Ketobacter alkanivorans: one gene and its partner. The protein of the gene in region 1 interacts with the protein of each later gene in a pairwise test. Links are inferred from orthologs where the notes say so. Each region holds a gene or a part of one and is shown on either strand. Other genes may lie near its edges.

Evidence for each region.
Region 2: the proteins of ftsH (region 1) and hflK interact in binary tests that used the Escherichia coli proteins (3 or more experiments, as listed by UniProt). The link is inferred for Ketobacter alkanivorans from one-to-one orthologs.

Annotation. Positions count from the first base shown.
Region 1 is NZ_CP022684.1:1,586,711-1,597,580, reverse strand. Bases 5,899-8,794 are described here. They hold ftsH (ATP-dependent zinc metalloprotease FtsH), read left to right. Parts: upstream 5,899-6,328; coding sequence 6,329-8,260; downstream 8,261-8,794. Other genes in these bases: folP (dihydropteroate synthase), read left to right, coding at 8,276-8,794; rlmE (23S rRNA (uridine(2552)-2'-O)-methyltransferase RlmE), read left to right, coding at 5,899-6,201. In the rest of the region: carB (carbamoyl-phosphate synthase large subunit), read left to right, coding at 1-1,541; transcription elongation factor GreA, read left to right, coding at 1,538-2,014; Kalk_RS06890 (hypothetical protein), read left to right, coding at 2,080-2,502; Kalk_RS06885 (Spy/CpxP family protein refolding chaperone), read right to left, coding at 2,555-2,893; Kalk_RS06880 (response regulator), read right to left, coding at 2,954-3,649; Kalk_RS06875 (ATP-binding protein), read right to left, coding at 3,646-5,043; ribosome assembly RNA-binding protein YhbY, read right to left, coding at 5,129-5,437; more of rlmE, read left to right, coding at 5,578-5,898; more of folP, read left to right, coding at 8,795-9,130; glmM (phosphoglucosamine mutase), read left to right, coding at 9,155-10,498; tpiA (triose-phosphate isomerase), read left to right, coding at 10,567-10,870. UniProt on the Escherichia coli protein: Acts as a processive, ATP-dependent zinc metallopeptidase for both cytoplasmic and membrane proteins. Plays a role in the quality control of integral membrane proteins.
Region 2 is NZ_CP022684.1:3,494,322-3,499,778, forward strand. What follows is about bases 1,621-4,405. They hold hflK (FtsH protease activity modulator HflK), read left to right. Parts: upstream 1,621-2,331; coding sequence 2,332-3,480; downstream 3,481-4,405. Other genes in these bases: hflX (ribosome rescue GTPase HflX), read left to right, coding at 1,621-2,263; hflC (protease modulator HflC), read left to right, coding at 3,480-4,346. Also shown: tRNA (adenosine(37)-N6)-dimethylallyltransferase MiaA, read left to right, coding at 1-485; RNA chaperone Hfq, read left to right, coding at 567-830; more of hflX, read left to right, coding at 935-1,620; Kalk_RS14975 (ATP phosphoribosyltransferase regulatory subunit), read left to right, coding at 4,510-5,457.

The DNA of each region.
Region 1 (10,870 bases):
TCATGGTTCTGGGTGGTGGTCCCAACCGTATTGGTCAAGGCATTGAGTTCGATTATTGCTGTGTGCACGCGGCACTTGCCATGCGTGATGATGGCTATGAAACCATCATGGTGAACTGTAACCCCGAGACGGTTTCGACGGATTACGATACCTCTGACCGGCTTTATTTTGAGCCGGTAACCTTTGAGGACGTATTGGCTATCGTTGATCTGGAGAAGCCCAAGGGCGTCATCGTTCAGTTCGGCGGTCAGACCCCGCTGAAACTGGCGCGCGCATTGGAAGCTGCAGGTGTGCCTATTATTGGCACCACCCCTGACGCCATCGACCGGGCCGAGGATCGTGAGCGTTTCCAGCAAATGATAGAGCGCTTGGGGCTGCGTCAGCCGCCCAACCGTACAGCGCGCTCTACCGAAGAGGCCGTGCGCTTTGCTGAAGATATTGGTTATCCATTGGTGGTGCGCCCTTCATACGTGTTGGGTGGCCGAGCGATGGAAATCGTCTACAAGGAATCCGAGCTGCGACGTTACATGACAGAAGCCGTCAGCGTGTCCAATGATGCGCCGGTGTTGCTGGATCGCTTCCTCGATGATGCCATCGAAGTGGATATGGACGCCGTTTCAGACGGTAAGCAGGTTGTTATCGGAGCCTTGATGCAGCACATTGAGCAAGCCGGTGTTCACTCTGGCGATTCTGCCTGCTCCCTGCCGCCATACAGCCTCAACCAGGAAGTGCAGGACATCATGCGTGATCAGTCCCGCAAGATGGCCCTTGAACTGGGCGTGGTCGGCTTGATGAACGTACAGTTTGCCGTTAAGCGTAACGAAGTCTACGTGCTGGAAGTGAATCCTCGTGCCTCTCGTACGGTGCCTTTTGTGTCCAAGTGCATCGGTGTGTCCCTGGCCAAAGTGGCTGCCCGCTGTATGGCTGGAATCAGCCTCGAACAGCAAGGCTTCACCAGCGAAATCGTACCCAAGCATTACTTTGTAAAAGAGGCCGTCTTCCCCTTCGCCAAATTCCAGGGAGTCGACCCCATTCTTGGGCCGGAGATGAAGTCCACCGGAGAGGTGATGGGTGTAGGTGACCAGTTTGGTGAGGCATTCGGTAAGGCATTGCTGGGGGCAGGTGAAAAGCTGCCTACCAAAGGCAGCGTGTTTATCAGCGTGCGCGAAAGCGACAAACCAGCCGCGCTTGAGGTGGCTGGCAAGCTCGTTGGGTTCGGTTTCAAACTGATTGCCACCGGTGGAACCGCACGGGTATTGAAAGAAGCAGGCTTACCGGTGAAATCCATCAACAAGGTGAAAGAAGGTCGCCCCCATATTGTGGACGCCATCAAGAATCGCGAAGTGGATTTGATTATCAATACCACCGAGGGTACCAAGGCGGTGGCAGATTCTTATCATATCCGCCGCGAGGCCCTGCAAAGCAAAGTATGCTACACCACCACCATAGCAGGCGCTCAGGCTATCTGTGCTGCGCTGGAGGCTAATGTGGAAACTACCGTTCGACGTTTACAAGATCTGCACGCGGAGCTGCAATCATGAATCGATTTCCAATGACCGTACAAGGTGCGGAGAAGCTACGCGAAGAGCTGGATCACTTGAAGAGAGTGGAGCGGCCCCGAATCGTAGCGGCTATCGCCGAAGCCCGTGAGCACGGTGACCTCAAAGAGAATGCGGAATACCACGCAGCCCGAGAAGAGCAGGGTTTCGCGGAAGGCCGTATCATGGAGATCGAAGGTAAGCTGGGTAACGCCCAAATTATCGATATCTCCAAAATTGATTACACCGGTAAGGTGATCTTTGGTGTGACGGTGGATTTATACGACCTGGATAAGGAAGAAGAAAAAACCTTCCAGATCGTAGGTGACGATGAAGCCGATATCAAGCAAGGCAAGCTGTCGGTGAATTCACCGATTGCCCGCGGCTTGATTGGCAAGTTCGAAGGGGATGAGGTGGCTGTGGACACCCCTGGGGGTACAGTTGAATATGAGATCCTCAAGGTTAAGCATATCTAAGATTTGCGCCCGTAAAGGTTTGCGATGATCAACAGGAGGGGCGGGTTAACCGCCCTTTTTTATTTATGAAAAAAATTCCCGTTCAAACCAGCGCTGCGCCAGACCAACCTGCCATGGTATCGCCGCGTTTTTTGATGGAGGCGCTGGAGACTCTGCTGTTGGGCGCGGTATGGTTGTTTGTGCTGGTGTGGATGCCATATTTCCAAAATGGGGGTGATCTGCAGGTGCCTGAATCGGTGCAAACCCTGCAGTGGCTGGTGGTGTTGGGTTTGGCGTCGGTGTTGATTGTGGTGAGGCTGGCTCAGGGCCGCGCTGCGGCGGGCCAGTGGATGCCGCTGGGCTTCGTTGTTGTAATTGCCGGGCTTTCTCTGGCGATGATGTTGATGCAGGATCTATCTCAGACGCTGCAATATCGCAGCTGGGTCAGCGTGCTGCAATCGCTATTGGGGTTGGGTTATTTTGTGTCAGTGCGTTTGCATACAGAATAAAAAAACGCCGCAGGGGAGGCGGCGTTTTACAGGTTAAGATATTGGTTTCAGTCTATTCCTTGTTGAGCTTTTCCTTGCGATGCTCCCGTTTTTCCTTGAATCTTTCTTTGCGCTTTTCCTGCATAGACTCAAATTTCTCAACTTGTTCCGTGGTCAGGATGCCTTTGATTTCACCATCAGTTTCAGCTTTCAATGCCTGCATTTGCTTGTGGATTGCATCCATTTGAGGCTTTTTCGCATCAAGAATGGCTTTGACCTGGGCTTGCTGCTCCTCTGATAGATCCAAATGCCGAGTTAAACCTTTCAGCATGTGGCTGCCGTCGCCAGGGGGCATGGCTAATACGGGGATGGCAATCACTGCGCTGATTACCAGTGCTATAAATGTTCTCATGGTGTAGCTCCTTTCGTTTAAGTGTGGAGTCATTGTCGTCGCACTCTGTGCAACAAAAACTCAGTAATTATCCAAAGAATGTGGAAGCTCATACTTGTAGCCGATGCCGTATACCGAATGCACTACCTCGTGTTCCGGGCACGCTAACGATAGCTTCTTTCGCAACTTGTTGATGTGAGAGTCAATAGTGCGGTCATGCACAATGCGATGATCGCGGTAGATGCGATCCATTAATTGATCGCGGCTAAAAATGCGGCGAGGGTCGTCGCTTAGGGCTTTGAGCAGGCGGAATTCTACTGCGGTCAGCGCCAGCGGGCGGCCCAACAGGGATACGCTTAGGGAGGCCTCATCCATGATCAATGCCGATGGGGGTCTGTCTGCGCCCGGCTGCAACGGCGCGGCGCGGCGCAGAACAGCCTTCACGCGAGCGACTACTTCCCTGGGGCTGTAAGGTTTGCAAATATAGTCATCGGCCCCCAGCTCCAATCCCAGCAGGCGGTCGATCTCTTCTACCTTGGCGGTTACCATAATGATCGGCACCGTGCTGAAACTGCGAATTTCTTTGCACAGGGTGAGGCCGTCCTTGTTGGGTAACATCAGATCCAACAGTATTAGATCCGGATCAAAGTTTTTTACCCCGCTGATGACGTCATTGCCGTCGGTCGCAATCTTGGTGTCAAACTGATGGTGTCGCAGATAGTCCTCAAGCAGGTGGGCTAGATCTTTTTCATCTTCAACGATAAAAATGCGATTCATGGGCAATCCATCGGCACGTTTATAATGATTTCGAGGCCGCCGAGTTTGCTGTGGCGAGCGGTGATAGTGCCCTCATGGGCCTCCACAATGGTGCGGCACAAATTCAAACCAAGCCCCGCCCCGCCAGTGTCTCTATTGCGTGAGCTTTCCCCACGAAAGAAACGCTCAAATAAACGGTGCAGTTGCGGCTCCGGTACCCCCGGCGCACTGTCGCTTATGGTGATGATCAAGTTGCTGTGTTCGCAGAGGGCACCAATCCTGATTTCGCCCGGCGCGCGGGTGTAGCGCAGGCTGTTTTCCAAAAGGTTATTGAAAAGCTGTTGAATTCGCTGCGGGTCGGCGAACAGAAGCGCATTATCGTCCAGTTCGAAGTCGCAGCGCAGCGAGAGCCCGGCTTGTTCAAAGCGTTGCTTGAATGGTTGAATGCTCTCGTCCAGCAGCTGCACTGCATTACAGTTTTGTTTTTTGTATTGCAAAGCCCCAACATCCGCCAGTGACAATTGGTACAAATCCTCAACCAGCTGTTGTAGGCGATGGGTCTGATTAGCCAATCGAGTGTGCGTTGCATCGTTGTATTGGTGAACACCGTCTTCGATGGCTTCCAGCTGGGCACGCAAGGTGGCCAGAGGTGTGCGCAGCTCGTGGGAGATATCGGCTACCCATTTGCGCCTTGATTGTTCGGTTTGCCGTAATGTGAGGGCGAGATGATTTAAATGATTGGCCAGTTGCGACAACTCATCGTGACCGCTCAGCGTGATTCGCTCGTCAAACTGGCCTTCACTCAGCAGTCGAATCTGTCGACCCAGCAGGTTAATGCGGTTCACCAAAAAGCGTGATAAAGGCAGGGCGAACATCAGCGAGAGAATCACGGCCGTGACAGAGATCAGCAGCAAATGTTCGCCCTGACGCTTGGCAAAGCGCTCATCGGTCATGCTGAATGGTCTGGGGCCCACTTTGAAACCGGTATAGCCCACAACAACATCGTCTACTTCGATCGGGATGGCTGCTCTGGTCGATGCGGTATCTATGTGCTCGCCTGCCACCGGTTGCCTGTTGGCATCCAGCAGGAACAGGGCGCGCAATGGCGGTTTGGGTTTGCGTGGGTGTTCCTCTTTGGTGTGGTGTTCTCCTGTGTCCTGTGCTTGCTCGTGGAACGAGCGGCCAGCCAGTCGTCGCAATAGTCGGGGGTTGTCACGCAAGGATGCCCAGCTTCCGGTCTGGCGGTAGTAGTCTCCCAGGCGCAACGCGGTTTCTTGCAGGCGGGTGCGGTTTTGTTCCTGCACGTAATCCGTAAAGCTGCGCTGGAAGCTCCACTTAACCAGCAGCGCCATACAAATAATCAGCACGCAGCTGAATGCAATAAAGATTAGAGCAAGCTTTTTATGGATGGACATACTGACTCTTCAAGTTTGATCTCTAGAGTCAGTATACCGGTAAAATGTCCAAGAACTTTGGAGAGGGGCTGATCAGCAGCGGTTGCTACTGGAAGCGGAGCAGATTCGACAGCTTTGGGTTTTGTGTCTTGGCCGGGCGATAAATCACAGCCATTTTGCCGATCACCTGGGCCTTTTCGGCACGGGTTTGCTTGCAGATTTCCTCAATGATGGCGACTTTTTCGTCTCGATCCAGCACGTTAATGCGTATCTTGATCAGCTCGTGGTCTTCCAGGGCGCGCTCCAGCTCTGCCATAACCCCTTCGGACAGGCCGTTTTCCGCCACCATAACCACCGGCTTTAAATGATGGGCCAGCTTGCGAAAGCGTTTTTTCTGATCTTGAGTCAAAGCCATGGAAATTTACCTGCCTACCTGAAAGTCACCGGGCGCGTATTGTAGAGCAGTCCGGCTCAGGACACCAAAAAATTCGCAGCGCAGAGCGCCATCAGGCAAAATAGGCGCTTGGTAATTCGAATAATTAGGTGAGGTAGGTTTTGTCGCGATCCAAAACCAGTGGTAAATGGCTGCGTGAGCATTTTGATGATGTCTATGTGCAACGAGCCAAAGATGAGGGCTGGCGCTCGCGAGCTGCTTATAAGTTGTTGGAAATAAACGAAAAGGATAAGCTGATCAAACCCGGGATGACGGTGCTGGATCTGGGGGCTGCGCCGGGAAGCTGGAGCCAGATAGCCGCCAAGCTGGTGGGTGATCATGGCTTGGTGATTGCCTCGGATATTCTGGAAATGGATCCCATTGCCGGAGTCAGCTTCCTGCAGGGCGACTTCCGTGAAGAGTCGGTCTATCAACAACTGCTTGAAATTATAGGAAATCGCCCCGTTGACCTTGTAATCTGCGATATGGCCCCCAATATGAGTGGGGTGAATGCGGTTGATCAGCCCCGTGGTATGTATCTCGCTGAGCTTGCTTTAGATATGGTGAAGCAAGTACTGAACAAAAACGGAGATTACTTGGTCAAAGTATTCCAGGGAGCAGGGTTGCCCGAATACCGTCAGGATATGCAGCGTTGTTTTGGTAAGCTGATTACCCGCAAACCCGACGCATCAAGGCCCCGCTCCAAGGAAGTGTATCTGCTTGGTAAGGGGTTTCTAGGTTCGTGACCTGTTTCCTGCGAAAGATGGTGTAAGCGTCTATTGTGTAGTAATGTAGGTCATTAAACGCAGTAATAAGTATTCTCGTCTGACTCGCTCATGACGAATGTGAAGAGAGGGTAAACCCTTGAACGATATGGCAAAAAACCTAATTTTGTGGGTTGTGATCGCAATTGTCCTGCTTTCCGTTTTCAATAATTTCAGCGCCAATACCAGCTCCCAGGCGATTCCGTATTCTCAGTTTATTGAATACGTACAGAATGGCCAGGTGGACAAAGTGGTCATTGATGGTGAGACAGTGTCCGGTCGAACCGTTACCAGCGAGAAGTTCGAAACCGTCTTACCCGCTATTGCTGATATTGACTTGATGCCAATGCTGTTGGAAAACAACGTTGCTATTGAAGGTCGCGCTCCTGAAAAGCAGAGCTTGTGGGCTCAGCTGTTGGTTGCCTGTTTCCCGATTATCCTGATCGTTGCCATTTTCATGTTCTTCATGCGCCAGATGCAGGGCGGCGGTGGTGGTCGTGGCGGCCCCATGACGTTCGGTAAGAGTCGTGCTCGTTTATTAAGCGAAGATCAGATCAAAACCACGTTCGCCGACGTTGCCGGTTGTGATGAGGCCAAAGACGAAGTGCAAGAGCTGGTAGAGTTTTTGCGAGACCCTGCAAAATTCCAGCGCCTTGGCGGCAAGATCCCGCGCGGCGTGCTGATGGTGGGTTCGCCAGGTACGGGTAAAACCCTGTTGGCTAAAGCCATAGCGGGTGAGGCCAAAGTGCCTTTCTTTACCATATCAGGCTCCGACTTTGTGGAAATGTTTGTGGGTGTGGGCGCGTCCCGCGTTCGTGACATGTTCGAGCAGGCGAAAAAGCAAGCACCCTGTATCGTCTTTATTGATGAAATCGATGCGGTAGGCCGCTCCCGTGGAGCTGGTTTAGGGGGTGGTCACGATGAGCGTGAGCAGACTCTGAACCAGTTGCTGGTTGAAATGGACGGCTTCGAGCCCAACGATGGCGTTATTGTTATTGCCGCTACCAACCGCCCGGATGTACTGGATTCCGCTTTGTTGCGTCCTGGTCGTTTCGATCGCCAGGTTGTGGTATCTGCTCCGGATATCCGGGGTCGAGAACAGATCCTGAAAGTACACATGCGCAAAGTGCCCTTGGGCGACGATGTGGATGCCAAGGCTATTGCCCGAGGCACACCCGGTTTTTCCGGCGCGGACTTGGCCAATTTGGTCAACGAAGCTGCTTTGTTCGCTGCCCGTGCCAGTAAGCGCGTGGTGGAAATGAATGAATTTGAAAAAGCTAAAGACAAGATCCTGATGGGCGCTGAGCGCACCAGTATGGTCATGTCCGAGAAAGAAAAACTCAATACAGCCTACCATGAAGCAGGCCATGCGATTGTCGGGCGCCTGGTGCCTGAGCATGATCCGGTATACAAAGTCAGCGTCATTCCCCGTGGTCGTGCGCTGGGTGTGACCATGTATCTGCCCTTGGAAGACAAATACAGTCAGAGCAAGCGCGCCCTCGAAAGCATGGTTTGTTCATTGTTCGGTGGCCGTATTGCCGAAGAGATAACCTTAGGTCGGGATGGTGTTACCACCGGAGCCTCCAACGATATTCATCGTGCCACTGAGATCGCCCGCAATATGGTCACCAAGTGGGGGTTGTCGGAGAAGATGGGGCCACTGAGCTACGAAGAGGATGAAGGCGAAGTCTTTTTGGGTCGCCAATATACTCAGCGCAAAATGGTGTCCAGCCAGACAGCCAAAGAAATTGATGCTGAAGTTCGTAAGATAATTGACGAATGCTACCAGCGGGCGCAGACCATATTAGAAGAAAATATGGAGAGATTGCACGCGATGGCTGAAGCACTGATGCTGTATGAAACCATCGATGCCCAGCAGATAGAGGATATTATGAACGACCGTAAGCCGCGACCACCTAAGGGTTGGAATGATTCCAATGAAGGCCCTACCGGTGGCAGCCCTGCGGTGGATACGTCTGCGACAGAAAAGCAGGATGATTCAAGCACCGGTTCCATCGGTGGCCCCGCCAACACTCATTAACATCAAGATAAGCGAATGCCCGAAAAAGGTTCGCCCCCAAACGGTCTCCAGTGCGGAGGCCGTTTTTTAAATCTGTCAAAACCTGCTGTTATGGGTGTGCTCAATGTCACGCCTGATTCGTTCTCCGATGGTGGAAAATTCTGCAATCATGAGCAAGCCATCAGCCAGGCTCTGCGCATGGTTGACCAGGGTGCCGCTATCATTGATGTGGGGGGTGAATCTACGCGTCCGGGAGCCGATCCGGTTTCAGAGCAAGAGGAACTGGATCGGGTGATCCCAGTGGTGCTGGCGCTGGCGGCTGAAGTGGATGCGATCATTTCTGTCGATACCAGTACGCCCGCTGTGATGGCGGAGGCCGAATCATCTGGTGCCGGTTTGATCAATGACGTGCGAGCCCTGGAGCGAGAGGGAGCCCTCGAGTGTGCAAAAAACAGCACACTTCCCGTCTGTCTTATGCACATGCAGGGTGATCCTGTTTCAATGCAGAATAATCCTCAATACAGTAATGTCGTGAGCGATGTGGCTGGCTATCTTATGGAGCGGGTCCGTGCCTGCCGTGATGCGGGGATTGTCGATGACCGTATCCTGCTGGACCCAGGTTTTGGCTTTGGCAAAAGTTTGCAACATAATCTCAGCCTGTTGAAGCATCTTGATCAGCTGGTGGCGTTAGGCTTCCCCGTGTTGGTAGGGATGTCGCGCAAATCTATGATTGGCGCGATATTGGGCAAGCATGTAGATGAGCGGCTCCATGGCAGTGTGGCTGCTGCCATCATTGCAGCGCACAACGGCGCCAGTATCATCCGGGTGCATGATGTAGGGCCCACGGTGGATGCGCTAAAGATAGTTTCCGCTGTGCTGGAGACGGCGTAGTTTATAGCGATTTAAGGAAAAATAATGAGCAAGCGATATTTTGGAACCGATGGTATTCGTGGGGCGGTGGGTAAAGGCGCTATTACACCTGAATTCATGCTTAAGCTGGGTTGGGCGGCGGGAAAAGTCTTTGCCACCGGTGAGGGGCGGCAGAAAATACTTATCGGCAAGGATACGCGTATCTCCGGTTACATGTTCGAGTCCGCGCTGGAGGCAGGTTTGTCCGCATCCGGTGTGGATGTCATGTTGCTGGGGCCAATGCCGACCCCGGCCATTGCCTATCTAACGCGAACTTACCGCGCGGCGGCAGGTATCGTGATCAGCGCTTCTCACAACCCTTACTACGACAATGGCATCAAGTTTTTCTGTACCGAGGGCAAAAAATTGCCCGATGACGTGGAGCATGCCATTGAAGATTATCTGGATCTGCCCATGGATACGGTGCCTTCCGATCAGATCGGTAAGACCCGGAAGCTGGAGGATGCCCGTGGTCGTTATATCGAGTTCTGCAAAAGTACTTTCCCGCGGGATCTCTCACTGCGAGGCCTGCGCGTAGTGGTTGATTGCGCCAATGGGGCGACCTACGCTCCGGGCCCTGCGGTGTTCGAGGAGCTGGGCGCTGAAGTTATTCCCATGGCTGTGAAGCCAGATGGGCTCAATATCAACCTCAACTGTGGTTCCACTCACCCTGAACTGTTACAGGAAAAAGTACTGGAGCTGCGGGCTGATCTGGGCATCGCCTTTGATGGTGATGGTGATCGCGTATTGATGGTGGATGCAGAGGGCGAGTTGGTGGACGGTGACGAGCTTCTGTTTATCATTGCCCAGGGCCGTCAACAGGATAACGCCCTGCAAGGGGGGGTGGTTGGCACGCTGATGAGTAACTATGGGCTCGAGCTGGCCTTGCAAGGGTTGGGTATAGATTTCATTCGGGCCAGTGTCGGTGATCGTTATGTAATGGAACAATTGCGGGATCGTAGCTGGTTGTTGGGTGGTGAATCGTCAGGTCACCTTGTGTGTCTGGATAAAACTACCACCGGAGATGGCATCGTGTCGGCCCTTCAGGTGCTTGCGGTGATGATGGCCCAGAATAAGACTCTTGCGGAGTTGCGTGGCGGCATGGCCAAGTTGCCCCAGGTTATGATCAACGTACGCCTGCCTGAAAAGCGCGAAGTCGTCAGCATCCCGCAGGTTCAGGACGCAGTGAAAACGGCAGAGGCTCAACTGTCCGGGCGGGGGCGTGTCTTGTTGCGCCCATCTGGAACAGAACCTCTAATTCGGGTGATGGTGGAAGGCGATAATGCCAATGAAGTGGCTGCATTGTGCCGACAGATCGCCGATGTGGTGGAAGAGGTCATTCGCACCTAACCCCATTCTTGTATGTTGACACCTTCTTCGCTACCATTGCCGCCTTGTTAAATTGGAGGCGGAATGGCATGCGGACAGCTGTTGTAGCAGGCAACTGGAAAATGAACGGCACCAAGGCGACCGTTGCATCCCTGTTGCGTGGACTCAAGGCCGGCTTGGCTCCTGGCCGTACGCAAGTGATTGTTTGTGCGCCGTTTCCCTATTTGTCCCAGGTATCAGATGAGCTGAGTGGTTCACCTATACAGTGGGGGGCACAAAATGTAAGCCAGCATACCGCCGGTGCCTATACTGGCGAAGTCTCGCTGGAGATGCTGAAAGACTTTGGTTGCACTCATGTCATACTGGGGCACTCTGAGCGGCGGGCCTTGTTTT
Region 2 (5,457 bases), 1.9 Mb from region 1 along the record:
TACAGCGGGCGCTTGAGGTGTTCCGCAGCACCGGCATCCCCCTCAGCGAATGGCATCGCCGCCAAAAACAAGGAGGGGACGGTACCTGGGGTGGCAACGCTGAAGATTTCCCTTATCAGTCTGTCAATCTGGCGGTTTGCCCCCAGGATCGAGCCGTGCTGCATCGGCGCATAGCCGATCGCTTTCATCAGATGTTAATCGAGGGCTTTTACGATGAAGTGAAAGCCCTGTATCATCGCGGCGACTTACATTCCGACATGCCATCCATGCGGGCTGTGGGGTATAGGCAGGTATGGGATTGTCTGGACGGCAAATTGAGCTACGCTGAAATGGAAGAGCGGGGGATCATCGCTACCCGTCAGCTGGCCAAGCGTCAGATAACATGGCTTCGCAGTTGGAAGGATCTGCATTGGTTGGATAGCCCTGATCCAAAATTGTTGGAAAAGGTCTTGAAAATTTTGCCTGCGGACGACATGCTATCGTAGCCGACGATCTCTCTATCTATGTGAATCGTGATTTATTTTTGATCTTTTAGCCCGATTTTGGGCCAACACAAGGAGACTTTTATGTCTAAAGGGCACTCTCTACAAGACCCTTTTTTGAACGCCCTGCGCAAGGAACGAATTCCAGTATCCATATTTCTGGTTAATGGTATCAAGCTGCAAGGTCAAGTCGAATCTTTTGACCAATATGTGGTTTTACTGCGTAACACCGTTAATCAAATGGTCTACAAACACGCCATTTCCACCGTTGTACCGGCCCGCAATCCTCGTGCTCATGGCACAAACGATCGCCCCGGCCAGGAAAACGGCGGCAATTCTGAGCAATAAACTGGCAGAGTGGCTTTGGCCTGCGTCGCAAGCGACAGCTGAATCGGCTACGCAGGCCCGTCTCACTGATTCCGGCTGTGTTTGAATTGGTAGCAATCCGCTAAATGGAATCGCTTTTTGACCGTCCCCAAAGTGGTGAACGGGCCGTCCTTGTTCACATCGAATTTCCCAAAGAATTCGATGGCGAAGACCTTCAGGAATTTGAAATGCTGGTGGATTCCGCCGGTGCCCAGCGTCTGGGGGTGCTTAAGGGGTCGCGTCCGGCACCGAATTCCCGATTATTTATTGGTACCGGTAAAGTAGAAGAGCTGGCCGGGTTGGTTGCTGAATTCGAAGCCGATCTGGTGATCTTCAACCATTCCTTGAATCCATCCCAAGAGCGCAATCTTGAACGCGAGCTCAAATGTCGCGTGCTGGATCGCACGGGGCTGATTCTCGATATTTTTGCGCAGCGTGCGCGCACCCACGAGGGTAAGTTGCAGGTTGAGCTGGCTCAGCTTGAGCACCTTTCCACCCGATTGGTGCGTGGCTGGACTCACCTGGAGCGCCAAAAGGGCGGTATCGGCTTGCGTGGCCCCGGCGAAACCCAGTTGGAAACGGATCGGCGCTTGTTGCGGGCCCGTGTAAAGTATATTCAGCAGCGTCTGCAGAAAGTGCGTAAGCAGCGGGATCAAGGACGCCGCGCCCGTAAGCGTGCGGACGTACCCACGGTATCCCTGGTGGGTTACACCAATGCCGGGAAATCCACACTGTTTAATCGCCTTACTGCATCTGATGTGTATGCAGCAGACCAGCTCTTTGCTACCCTCGACCCCACATTGCGGCGCATTGATGTGTCAGATCTTGGCCCGGTTATTCTGGCAGATACAGTGGGGTTTATTCGTCATCTTCCCCATAAACTGGTGGAGGCGTTTCGTGCCACGCTGGAAGAAAGCCGCGAGTCTGATTTTCTGTTGCATGTGGTTGATGCCTGCTCCGAAGAGCGGGAAGACAATATATTTCAGGTTAATGAAGTGCTGCATGAGATTGGTGCCGATACTGTGCCGTTTCTCATGGTCTATAACAAAATTGACCTGATGGGCGACTACGCTCCTCGCATTGAACGAGATGACGAGGGGGTGCCTGTGGCGGTTTGGTTGTCAGCGCGCACAGGTGCAGGGATGACAGAACTGTTACAAGCCTTGAATGAGCGGCTGGGTAAGCGCATGGTGGAGGGTACCTTGTGTTTGGCACCCGAGCTATCAGCAGTGCGGGCCCATTGTTACGGGTTAAAGGCTGTACAGGCAGAGTCGGCTGACGAGCAGGGCAACGCGTTGCTTGATATTCGTATGCCGCAAAAGGCATGGGAGCAGATGGTAAAACGCTTTGAGTTGAACCGTGAAAACCTGGAACAAAGCTTGTCGGGGTTGCGAAATTCGACCCATTCGGAATAATAACCCTATTATAACGTTTTGAGATGCAATAACATTTCCCCCCAGCATAGAAAACAGCGGAGCATAGTATGGCTTGGAATGAGCCCGGTGGCGGGCGTAATCAGGATCCATGGCGAGGCCGGGATGGCCGCGGCCAGTCGGAACTGGACGATGTGATCAAAAAACTGCAAGACCGATTCGGCGGTATGCTGGGTGGTGGTCAGAACAACGATAGCGGCGGTTTCGGCCTGTTATTGCTGATTCTGGGCGTTGTCTTCGTGTTGTGGCTGGTGGCCGGTTTGTATCGGGTCGAACAGGCCGAAGAAGCATTGGTGCTGCGTTTCGGCAAATACCATGATACCGTCAGTGCCGGTCTACACTGGAACCCATGGGGCATCGATACTGTACAGAAAGTGGACGTAAACCAGCGTGAAACCATGCCGGTGCGCGCCACGATGCTCACCGAAGACCAGAACATTGTGGATTTGGATCTGCAGGTTCAGTTCGTGGTCACGGATTCCAGAGCCTATTTCCTCGAATCCAGTGCGCCCATCGACACCTTGCGTAATGCGGTGGAATCCGCACTGCGTCACGTGGTGGGTGGCAGCGAAATGGATCGGGTGCTGACCGACGGCCGTGAAGCCATCGCCGTAGAAGTGCATCAGCGCCTGCAGGAATATCTGGATCGTTATAAAACCGGTCTCACCATTGATAAGCTGAACATCGAAGATGCACATCCTCCCAAGGAAGTGAAAGCCGCCTTCGATGATGTTATCAAAGCACGGGAAGACGAAGAGCGCGTTAAGAATGAAGCGGAAGCCTACGCCAACCAAATCGTGCCAGAGGCGCGTGGTGAAGCGCAGCGCATGATCGAGGAGGCCAACGCTTACAAGGCCGAGATCGTGGAGCGATCCAAAGGTCAGGCCAACCGCTTTGAAAGGCTTTATGCCGAGTACAAGCTGGCACCGGAAGTGACCCGTCGCCGTATGTACATCGACACCATGGAAAGCGTGCTCAGCAACACGTCCAAGGTTCTGGTGGACGTGGATGGGGGCAATAGCATGATGTACCTCCCTATCGATAAAATCCTGGAAGGTCGACGTACAGAAGCGAAGTCCATTGTTGTAGAAGCTGATTCTACTCAGCAAAGCAAGGGTGCGACCAAAAAAGCCTCCGACTCCGTTCGTGGCTTGGAGCGAATTCGTCAGGCCCGTGAAACACGCTGGGAGAATCGCTAATGAATAACAAAAGTATGACAGTCTTACTGCTGATCGCAGTGGTTGCCCTGGTTACCGGTAGCGCCATATTCACCGTGAAAGAAAGTGAGCGTGGCGTATTGCTGAAATTTGGTGAAGTGGTGAGAGATGATCTGCAGCCAGGGATCCAGTTCAAAATACCTTTTATACATGAGCCGCGCCTGTTTGATGGCCGTATTCGCGTACTGGAAATGCGTCAGGAAGAGTATCTGACCCAGGAGAAGAAGCGTCTGATCGTGGATTCATACGTGATGTGGCGTATCAAAGACATCAAGCAGTTTTATATTGCCACCGGCGGCGGCCTTGAGACTCGTGTGCGGCTGCTGTTGGCCCCCCGTGTGAACGAAGGCCTGCGTAATCAGTTTGGTGCGCGTACTGTGTATGAAGTTGTGGCCGGTGAGCGGGAAGAGCTGGTGGTGGATTTGGCCAAGGCCATTGACGACCAAGCTCAGGAAGCCCTGGGTATTGATGTGGTGGAGATTCGGGTCAAGCGTATCGAGCTGCCTTCCAGTGCCAGTGCCTCGGTATACGACCGGATGCGTGCCGAGCGTGAACGTGAAGCTCGTAGCCATCGTGCTCGCGGTGCCGAGCTGGCAGAAGGTATCAGTGCTGCTGCCGATCGTGAGCGTACCGAGATCCTGGCTGGTGCCTATCGTCAAGCGGAAGAGCTACGGGGTGCAGGCGATGCGGAAGCAGCGTCAATCTATGCCAGCGCCTATCAGAAAGATCCTGAATTCTATAGCTTTTATCGCAGCATGGATGCCTACAAAGATGTCTTTAACAGCAAGAACGACCTGATCGTCGTGCAGCCTGATGGAGAGTTCTTCCGATTTATGAAGAGCGAGTAGGTAAAAAGGGGCCGAAAGGTTTAACTCGGCCCCTCGATGCGTGTTATCATAAGGAAACCGGGGCGATCCCCCGGTTTTTTTGTGGGCTAAATCAGGCCCCAAAACCTAAATCATGACGTACAACGACTCAAACAGAGTAATAGAGGACAACGGCGAACGCTTTATGGCCACAGCAGATCGATGGTTGTTACCCGATGGGATCGATGAAATCCTGCCCCCACAGGCGGCGAAACTGGAACAGTTGCGTCGGGACTTGCTGGATCTTTATAAAAGCTGGGGTTACGAGCAGGTGTTTCCCCCTCTGGTTGAGTATCTCGAATCCCTACTGACAGGTGCGGGCAATGATCTGGCCCTGCAGACCTTCAAACTGACCGATCAGCTCACCGGCCGCCTAATGGGCGTGCGTGCTGATATGACCACCCAAGTGGCGCGCATTGATGCCCATACCCTCAATCGAGAAGGTGTGACTCGCCTGTGTTATGCAGGCCACGTGTTGCATGCCAAACCCGAAAGCCTGGCGGCCAGTCGCAGCCTGATCCAGATCGGTGCCGAAATCTATGGTCATGGTGGCATCGCCAGTGACATCGAAGTGATCGGTCTGATGCTGGAAACCCTGCGTCGCGGTGGTTGTTGCGAATTGCATCTGGATCTGGGGCATGTGGCCATTTATCGTGCGCTGGCGGCAGAAGCCGGTCTGAGTGGCGATCTGGAATGGCAGTTGTTTGAAATTTTCCAGCGTAAGGCGGTTCCCGAGCTGGAGGCCTTCTTGGCAAAACAGGTAAGTGATCCGGATCTGGCGGTTATGCTGCGCCAGTTGGTAACGTTGGCGGGCGATCGATCGGTATTGGCGAAAGCGGCCAGCGTATTGGCCAAGGCACCGCAGGCTGTGCAGTCAGCCCTGGCGGATCTGGAGCAGATCGCCGATCAGCTTGTTGCCAGTTATCCCGATGTGAAATTGTATTTTGATCTGGGCGAGTTGCGTGGTTATCACTACCATACTGGCCCGGTGTTCAGTGCCTATGTCCCTGATATGGGCCAGGCTATCGCCAATGGTGGTCGTTATGATCACATCGGTGAAGTGTTTGGGCGTGCGCGTCCGGCCACGGGCTTT